Regions from separate parts of the Cedecea sp. NFIX57 genome, predicted to be linked through region 2. Evidence: predicted binding sites of a transcription regulator. Region 2 holds the regulator's gene; the other holds the start of a gene.

Region 1 (4,257 bases), on a different contig from region 2:
CCACCATCGCATCCGGCATATCGCGCTGATAAACAAAGCGCACCGGCTCGGCGGTCAGGCGCTGTTTCAGGCTGGAGGACATCAGTTCCAGCAGGCTGGATTCCATTTCGGTGACCAGGTCGTACTCGGCGTCACGCGTCATCTTCATTGAATAGGCGTTGAGCGCGTCGTAGTCGAAGAACCCTTTGAAGATCTCGTCCAGGCAATAGCGCAGGATGTTATCCAGCAGGATCATCGGCTTGCGGCGACGTGGCGCTTCCGGCGGCAGGTTCACAAACCGCGGCACTTTGTCTGACGGGATCTCCAGCAGCGCGTAGCGAATGCTGTCCCCGCGAATAATTTCGACCGCCAGATAGGTGTAGTCATCCTTCAGGAACTGCACCAGGTCGGTATCGCGGTTGATCAAAATCGGCGTGATGTGCGGGCGAAGCTGATGCTTGAAGTAGCTGCGCAGCCAGCTTTGCTGATTTTCGGAAAGCTGGCGTTCGTTAATCAGGAAGATTTGGTTGCGCGCCATCTCCAGCAGCAACTCGTTATACAGGCTGTCAAATTCCTGATCGGCCTTCAGCACCCGGGCCTGAATTTTATTCAGCAGATGGCGCTGGTTGGAAGGAGAACCCTGTTCTTCACTGATTAAAATGCGGCGCTTTAGTTCGGCGAAACGCACTTTATAGAATTCATCGAGGTTATTGGAGTAGATGCCGAGAAAACGCATCCTTTCAATCAACGGGTTGAGCTTGTCCGCCGCTTCCTGCAGAACGCGTTCGTTAAAAGACAACCAGCTCAGTTCTTTTTCGATATACAGCTTATCCTGACCCATTAGTCCTCACACTCCGTTTTCGTGGACGTGGCAATGCCGTCACCGTCACGTCAGTTATTATGGCGAGCTTTAGCGGAGAATGTCCAACTATGCAGATGAAACTCTCTCATCTGACCATGACAACTTTATGAGAGACAGACACAAAAAAAGGGCCGAAGCCCTTTTTAGTTAAATTATTCTGCTGCATGTCCCTGCGGGGGCAGCTGTACGCCATCAAGCCAGGCGGCGTTTTGGCGCATTTTTAGGCGATCGTCGAGGAACCAGCTGACGACCAGCGGGTAAATCGCGTGTTCCTGATGCTGAACGCGAGCGGTGATTTCGTCCTCATCATCCCCTTCAAATACCGGCACTTTGGCCTGCAGAATGACCGGGCCGCCGTCCAGTTCGTCAGTGACAAAATGCACGGAGGTGCCGTGCTCTTCGTCGCCGTTTTCCAGCACCTGGCGGTGGGTATGCAGACCGGGATATTTCGGCAGCAGGGAAGGGTGAATGTTGAGTAAACGACCGCTGTAGCGCGCCACAAAAGCAGGGCTGAGAATGCGCATATAACCCGCCAGCACCACGACGTCTGGCGCGTAGGCGTCAATCTCCTGCATCAGCTGGCGATCGAACGCTTCGCGGCTGGCAAACTCGCTTGCCGCCAGCGCGTGGGTCGGGATCCCGGCCTCGCGGGCTCGCTCAAGGCCGAACGCGTCGGCCTTATTGCTGAACACCGCGCTGATGGTGCCGTTAATCTTCTTCTGCTGGCAGGCGTCAATGATCGCCTGCAGATTGCTTCCGTTACCGGAAATCAGCACCACAATGTGTTTCATTACTCAATAACCACGCGCTCTTCGGAATCAGATGCCTTGATGATACCGATTTTCCACGCCTTTTCACCTTTGGCCTGCATCAGCGCAACGGCTTTATCCGCTTCTGCTGCCGGCAGCGCAATGACCATGCCCACGCCGCAGTTAAAGGTGCGGTACATTTCGTGGCGGCTGATGTTGCCAGCCTGCTGCAGCCAGTTGAAGACCGCTGGCCACTGCCAGGAAGATTCGGCGATCACGGCCTGGGTGTTGTCCGGCAGCACGCGCGGGATATTTTCCCAGAAGCCGCCGCCGGTCAGGTGGGCGATGGCGTGAACATCCACGTTTTCAATCAGTTCAAGGATGTTTTTCACGTAAATGCGGGTTGGCTCGAGCAGGTGGTCCGCCAGCGGTTTCCCTTCCAGTTCGGTGGTCAGCGGGTCGGTGCCGCTCACTTCCAGCACTTTGCGCACCAGCGAGTAGCCGTTGGAGTGCGGGCCGCTTGAGCCCAGCGCAATCAGGACATCGCCATCGGCAACTTTAGACCCGTCGATGATTTCAGACTTCTCAACCACGCCGACGCAGAACCCGGCCACGTCGTAGTCTTCCCCGTGATACATGCCCGGCATTTCAGCGGTTTCACCGCCCACCAGCGAGCAGCCTGACTGCAGGCAGCCTTCGGCGATGCCGGTGATAACGCTGGCGGCGGTATCTACGTCCAGTTTGCCGGTAGCGTAGTAGTCAAGGAAGAACAGCGGCTCGGCGCCCTGGACCACCAGGTCGTTCACGCACATGGCGACGAGGTCAATGCCGATCGCGTCGTGGCGTTTTAAATCCATGGCCAGACGCAGCTTGGTGCCCACACCGTCGGTGCCGGAAACCAGAACCGGTTCGCGATATTTCTGAGGCAACGCGCACAGCGCACCGAAACCGCCCAGTCCACCCATTACTTCCGGGCGGCGGGTTTTTTTCACTACGCCTTTAATTCTGTCGACCAGAGCGTTACCAGCATCAATATCTACACCGGCATCTTTATAGCTGAGAGAGGTTTTATCGGTCACTGCTCGTTCCCCACGGGTGGTATATAAGAAAAACGCGGCAATTCTAACAGTGCAGGCAAACGTTTGCGAGCCTCTTATCATCGGCAAGAAAAGAATTCCTGAGATAGACTCAATCCAGTCCGGTTGATCTCGATCATCCCATTAGCTGTAGCGCAGCGGCAAAAAAGCGGTATAATCCGGCGATTTTTTTTGTGGTAGCCAACTATCTCGGGGGAGAAAGAGTATGAAGATCGTGGAAGTGAAACACCCACTCGTCAAACACAAGCTGGGCCTGATGCGCGAGCAAGACATCAGCACCAAGCGCTTTCGTGAACTCGCCTCTGAAGTAGGCAGCCTGCTTACCTATGAAGCCACTGCGGATCTGGAAACCGAGAAAGTCACCATCGAAGGCTGGAACGGCCCGGTGGAAGTCGACCAGATCAAAGGCAAGAAAATTACCGTTGTGCCAATTCTACGTGCCGGTCTGGGTATGATGGAAGGCGTTCTGGAAAACGTACCAAGCGCGCGTATCAGCGTCGTCGGCGTTTACCGCGATGAAGAAACCCTGCAGCCGGTGCCTTACTTCCAGAAGCTGGTTTCTAATATAGAAGAACGTATGGCGCTGGTGGTCGACCCGATGCTGGCGACCGGCGGCTCTATGATTGCCACCATCGACCTGCTGAAAAAAGCGGGCTGTACCAGCATTAAGGTACTGGTGCTGGTTGCCGCGCCGGAAGGCATCGCCGCGCTGGAAAAAGCGCACCCGGACGTGGAGCTGTACACCGCGTCTATCGATCAGGGCCTCAACGAGCACGGGTACATTATTCCTGGCCTCGGTGATGCGGGCGATAAGATATTCGGAACCAAATAAGATTCATCAGCCGACTTTGAAAGTCGGCTTTTTTTTGATTGCAGCAAACACCGTTCGTTAAAAATAACACTCAGAGGAAAACAACATGACCCGCCGCGCCATTGGGGTAAGTGAACGCCCGCCCTTACTGCAAACGATTCCGTTGAGCCTGCAGCATCTGTTCGCCATGTTCGGCGCGACCGTGCTGGTGCCAATTCTGTTCCACATCAACCCGGCCACGGTGCTGCTGTTTAACGGCATCGGCACTCTGCTTTACCTGTTCATCTGTAAAGGCAAAATCCCGGCTTATCTCGGCTCCAGCTTCGCGTTTATCTCTCCGGTCTTGCTGCTGCTGCCGCTGGGATATGAAGTGGCGCTCGGCGGATTCATTATGTGCGGCGTGCTGTTCTGCATCGTGGCGCTGATTGTGAAAAAAGCCGGTACAGGCTGGCTGGACGTGATGTTCCCTCCGGCGGCGATGGGCGCGATTGTTGCGGTTATCGGCCTTGAGCTGGCGGGCGTGGCGGCCAACATGGCTGGGCTGCTGCCTGCGGAAGGCGCATCCCCGGATTCCACCACCATTATTATCTCGCTGGTCACGCTGGCGGTGACGGTGTTTGGTTCCGTGCTGTTCCGTGGTTTTATGGCCATTATCCCGATTCTCATCGGCGTGCTGGCGGGCTACGCGCTCTCCTTCGCTATGGGTGTGGTAGACGTGACGCCAATCCGCGAAGCGCACTGGTTCGCGCTGCCAACCTT
Region 2 (4,257 bases):
CCGCTCACCGCCACACCCCAGGTTGCTACCACGCTCAGAGCATACAAGGTCAGCAGCCACGGCAGCAGCTGTTTGCCGTTCCACTTTTGCAGCGCGCTGCGGCAGCCATAGCCGCCGATCAGGAAGGCGACCGTTTGCGGCATATAGCTCAGGCCAATTGCCGCTGGGCTGTAACCCATCTCATTCAGGATAAACGGCGAGCCGGTGAGCCAGGCGAAAAAGCTGGCTGAGCAGGCGGCGTAAATCAGTACGTTGCCGCCGTAAACGCGGGAACGTAATAAAGAGAAGAAGCTGACCTTATTGTCCTCAGTTTGCTCGTGGTGCTGCGTCCGGGGCTTGAGGCGCAGCGTAGGGATCATCAACAGCAAAGCGACAGCAAACAGCACGGCGAAAATCGCCTGCCATTCAAAATGGTTCAGCAGCCAGCTGCCTAGCAGCGGGGCCAGCGCCGGGGAAAGCCCGACCAGCGGCATGATGGTGGCAAAAATGCGACCAGCACGGTTGGCGGGGTAATAGTCAGTCACCAAAGCCTGCCAGCTAACGGCTGCCGAACAGACGCCCACGGCCTGAATAAAGCGCAGCACCAGCAGTGTGGTGGCATCCTGCACCCAAAGCATGCCGATACAGCCGATGGCAAACATAGCCAGGCCAATCAACAGCACGGGTTTTCTCCCGAAGCGGTCGGAAAGCGGGCCCCACATCAACTGGGCAAAAGCAAAGCCGGCGAGGAACAGGCTCAGGCTGGCGCTTACCGCAGAGGCGGTGGTGCCCAGATCTTGTTGAATGGCGGCGAAGGCGGGCAGGTACATGTCGGTGGCCAGGAAGCCCAGCACGCTCAACCCCGCGAGCCAGATAAGAAATCCCTTTGATGGTTGCATATTTCACTCTTGATTTTGATAGCAGGTTAACGGGGCAGGAGTCTACGGAGTGCAAAACCGCTTGTGAAACGCTAATATTTGCGAGTTGAATTCAAATTTTTTGCAGGCAAAAACATGTGGTCTGAATATTCACTGGAAGTGGTTGATGCTGTGGCTCGAAACGGCAGCTTTAGTGGCGCGGCCCAGGAGCTGCATCGCGTGCCCTCTGCCATCAGCTACACGGTGCGTCAGCTTGAAGAGTGGCTGGCCGTGCCGCTGTTTGAACGGCGTCACCGGGACGTTGAGTTGACCGCCGCCGGGGCGTTTTTTCTCAAGGAAGGTCGGTCTGTTATCAAAAAAATGATGGCAACGCGCCAGCAGTGTCAGCAGATAGCTAACGGCTGGCGCGGGCACTTGTCCATTGCGGTAGACAATATTGTTAAACCTGAACGTACCCGCCAGCTGGTGCTGGATTTTTATCGTCATTTTCCGGATATCGAATTACGCATTTCTCAGGAAGTGTTCAATGGCGTGTGGGACGCGCTGGCGGACGGACGGGTTGAGGCGGCGATTGGCGCCACGCAGGCGATCCCGGTCGGGGGGCGCTATGCGTTTCGGGACATGGGCGCGCTTAGCTGGCGCTGCGTGGTGTCTGCCGCTCATCCGCTTGCGCAACGGGAAGGTATTATTCTGGATGACGACATTCGTCCCTGGCCGTCCCTTGTGCTGGAAGACACATCCCGTTCTCTGCCCAAGCGTATTACCTGGCTGCTGGACAACCAGCGCCGGGTGGTGGTGCCGGACTGGGCGTCCGGGGCGGATTGCCTGATGGCAGGATTATGCATTGGCATGGTGCCGACGCACATTGCCCAGCCGTGGCTCGTCAGGGGCGACTGGAAGGAGTTAACGCTGGAAAACCCGTTCCCGGACGCGGCCTGCTGCCTGACGTGGCGGCAAGATGATGCCTCGCCCGCGCTGAGCTGGTTGCTGGATTATTTGGGCGACAGTGAGACGATGAATCAGGAGTGGCTGCAGGAGCCGGGTAACATACTTCCGGCTCCCGAAGAGGCTTAGCGGCGGTAATCGCGGAACGGGCCGTCGGCCACCGAGCGGCGTTCAATCAGACGCGGATGGACTTCAATCGTCTGCGACTCTTCGCGCTTATTAATGATGCGGTCGAGCAGCATGTTAAAGGCCGTTTCGCCCAGGCGCTCTTTCGGCTGGTGGATAGTGGTCAGCGCCGGAGAGAAATAGCGGGCGTTGCGCACGTTATCGTAGCCGATGATAGAAATGTCCTGCGGCACGCGCAGCCCCATTTCGTCCGCGGCGCAAATAGCACCCATCGCCATAATATCGCCGCCGCAGAAAACGGCAGTAGGGCGATGCGGTTGATTAAGCAGTTGCTGCATGGCGCGGTAACCGGACTCTGGTTCGAAATCACCCTGAACCACCCAGTTATCCGGCACTTTGATATTGGCTTCTTCAAGCGCCTTCAGGAACCCTGCATGGCGGCCGCCGCCGGTGTTACGCTCCAGCTGACCCGGGATAGCACCGATATCGCGATGGCCACGTTCAATCAGGTAGCGGCCTGCGAGGTAGCCGCCGTGGAAGGCGTTATCAACTACGGAGTCGGTAAAGTCGGCACGAGCTTCGCCCCAGTCCATCACTACCATAGGAATATGGCGGTACTCTTCCAGGGTTGAAAGCAGCGTATCAGGGTATTCGGAGCACATGACCAGCAGTCCGTCTACGCGCTTTTGCGCCATCATGGACAGGTACGCGCGCTGCTTTTCAAAGTTATTGTGCGCGTTGCCCAGAATCAGGGTGTAGCCCTTGGCGAAACAGCTGTTCTCAACGGATTCAATAATTTCCGCAAAATAAGGGGCTTCGCTTGAGGTGGCGAGCAGGCCGATAGATTTGGTGTGGTTGACCTTCAGGCTGCGCGCCACGGCGCTCGGCGAATAGTGCAGCTCTTTGATGGCCGCCCAGACGGCGTTGCGCGTCTCTTCCGCCACAAAACGGGTCTTGTTAATGACATGTGACACAGTGGTGGTGGAAACGTTTGCGCGCTTCGCTACGTCCTTAATCGTTGCCATTAGATGTCACTCCAGACCATATCGTAAACTCCTGATAACTCATGTGTTAAACGTTTGCCTTCGCTAACTCCTGGGGCAACACGTTGGTTGCAGGCCTGTCGGGGATGCGACATACAGCGGGAGGAGGGCGTTGCCGGGCGATACGCGGTAAATTAGCGAAGGATTTTGGCTTATCCCGGGGCAAAGTGGAAGAGGGAAAACCGATATCTGTGCAAATCCAGCAGGATTTTTATCGCTAATTGTGGGAAAATCACCCCACATACACTTTGTAGGGAAATAAAAGGAGCTTACGATGAGTACCGATCTGAAGTTTTCCGTGGTGACGACGGTTATCGTGCTGAGTCTGATTGTTGCCGGGGCGCTTACTGCCGTTCTGCACTGATTTACAAAGGGCCGCGAAAAGCGGCCCTTCTCTTAAACAGAAGAAAAGCGTTGCTTCCCTCCTTCGTATTTAACCGCTAAACATCAGCCCGCCAGGTTTTGCGCAACAAATTCCCAGTTGACCAGCGCCCAGAAATGGTCGAGATAGACCGGGCGCGCGTTGCGGTAGTCGATGTAGTAAGCGTGTTCCCACACGTCCACGGTCAGCAGCGGTTTTGCTCCGGTTGTGAGCGGGGTGCCTGCGTTAGAGGTCGAGACGATAGCCAGGCTGCCGTCGCTATTTTTCACAAGCCAGGTCCAGCCGGAGCCAAAGTTTTTGATGGCCGCTTCGGTGAACTGCTTTTTAAAGGCTTCCACGCTGCCAAAGGCGTGATTGATGGCGGCCAGCACGTCACCGGTCGGCTCCCCGCCGGCATTCGGCGCCAGGCAGTGCCAGTAGAACGTGTGGTTCCAGACCTGAGCCGCGTTATTGAAGATCCCGCCGTCAGATCCTTTCACAATCTCTTCCAGCGTTTTGCCTTCAAACGGGCTGCCTTTGATCAGATTATTCAGGTTAGTGACGTAGGTCTGGTGATGTTTGCCGTAATGGTATTCGAGGGTTTCGGCTGAAATATGCGGTGCCAGCGCATCTTTGGCATAGGGCAGGGCGGGTAGTTCGAACGACATGGCTTCACTCCTTGTTATTTTGTTTCACAATATAACTACAATTTGTGTAGTTATAAGGTTAGCAAATTACAGCTGAGTGAAAAAGCCAAATGAAACAACAAAATAAAACAGCCCGTTGCCGGGCTGTTAACATTTTAATCAGTTTTATTAGTCCTAAAGGGCGCGGAGAAGATTAACGAATAGTTTTCGGCGTCATCACCCGGCGAGCACCCACGTAGTGGCGCTGCCAGTAATCTTCGCTGAGGGAGGTGATCTGA

What was found. Region 2 encodes PurR, which represses purine synthesis genes. Its sites were predicted from a motif close to CANGCAAACGTTTGCNTG; they were not measured.
Region 1: the regulator PurR is predicted to act here: its motif matches at 2,722-2,739, upstream of purM (phosphoribosylformylglycinamidine cyclo-ligase).

Annotation. Positions count from the first base shown of each region.
Region 1 covers NZ_FXAS01000014.1:141,516-145,772, forward strand. Annotated here, with positions in the region: gene ppk1 (polyphosphate kinase 1) at 1-820, opposite strand, end outside; gene purN (phosphoribosylglycinamide formyltransferase) at 994-1,632, opposite strand; gene purM (phosphoribosylformylglycinamidine cyclo-ligase) at 1,632-2,669, opposite strand; gene upp (uracil phosphoribosyltransferase) at 2,893-3,519, shown strand; gene uraA (uracil permease) at 3,605-4,257, shown strand, end outside.
Region 2 covers NZ_FXAS01000026.1:63,844-68,100, forward strand. Annotated here, with positions in the region: gene punC (purine nucleoside transporter PunC) at 1-878, opposite strand, end outside; gene punR (DNA-binding transcriptional activator PunR) at 993-1,931, shown strand; gene purR (HTH-type transcriptional repressor PurR) at 1,928-2,953, opposite strand; gene cydH (cytochrome bd-I oxidase subunit CydH) at 3,246-3,335, shown strand; gene sodB (superoxide dismutase [Fe]) at 3,419-4,000, opposite strand; gene B9Y90_RS19615 (C40 family peptidase) at 4,173-4,257, opposite strand, start outside.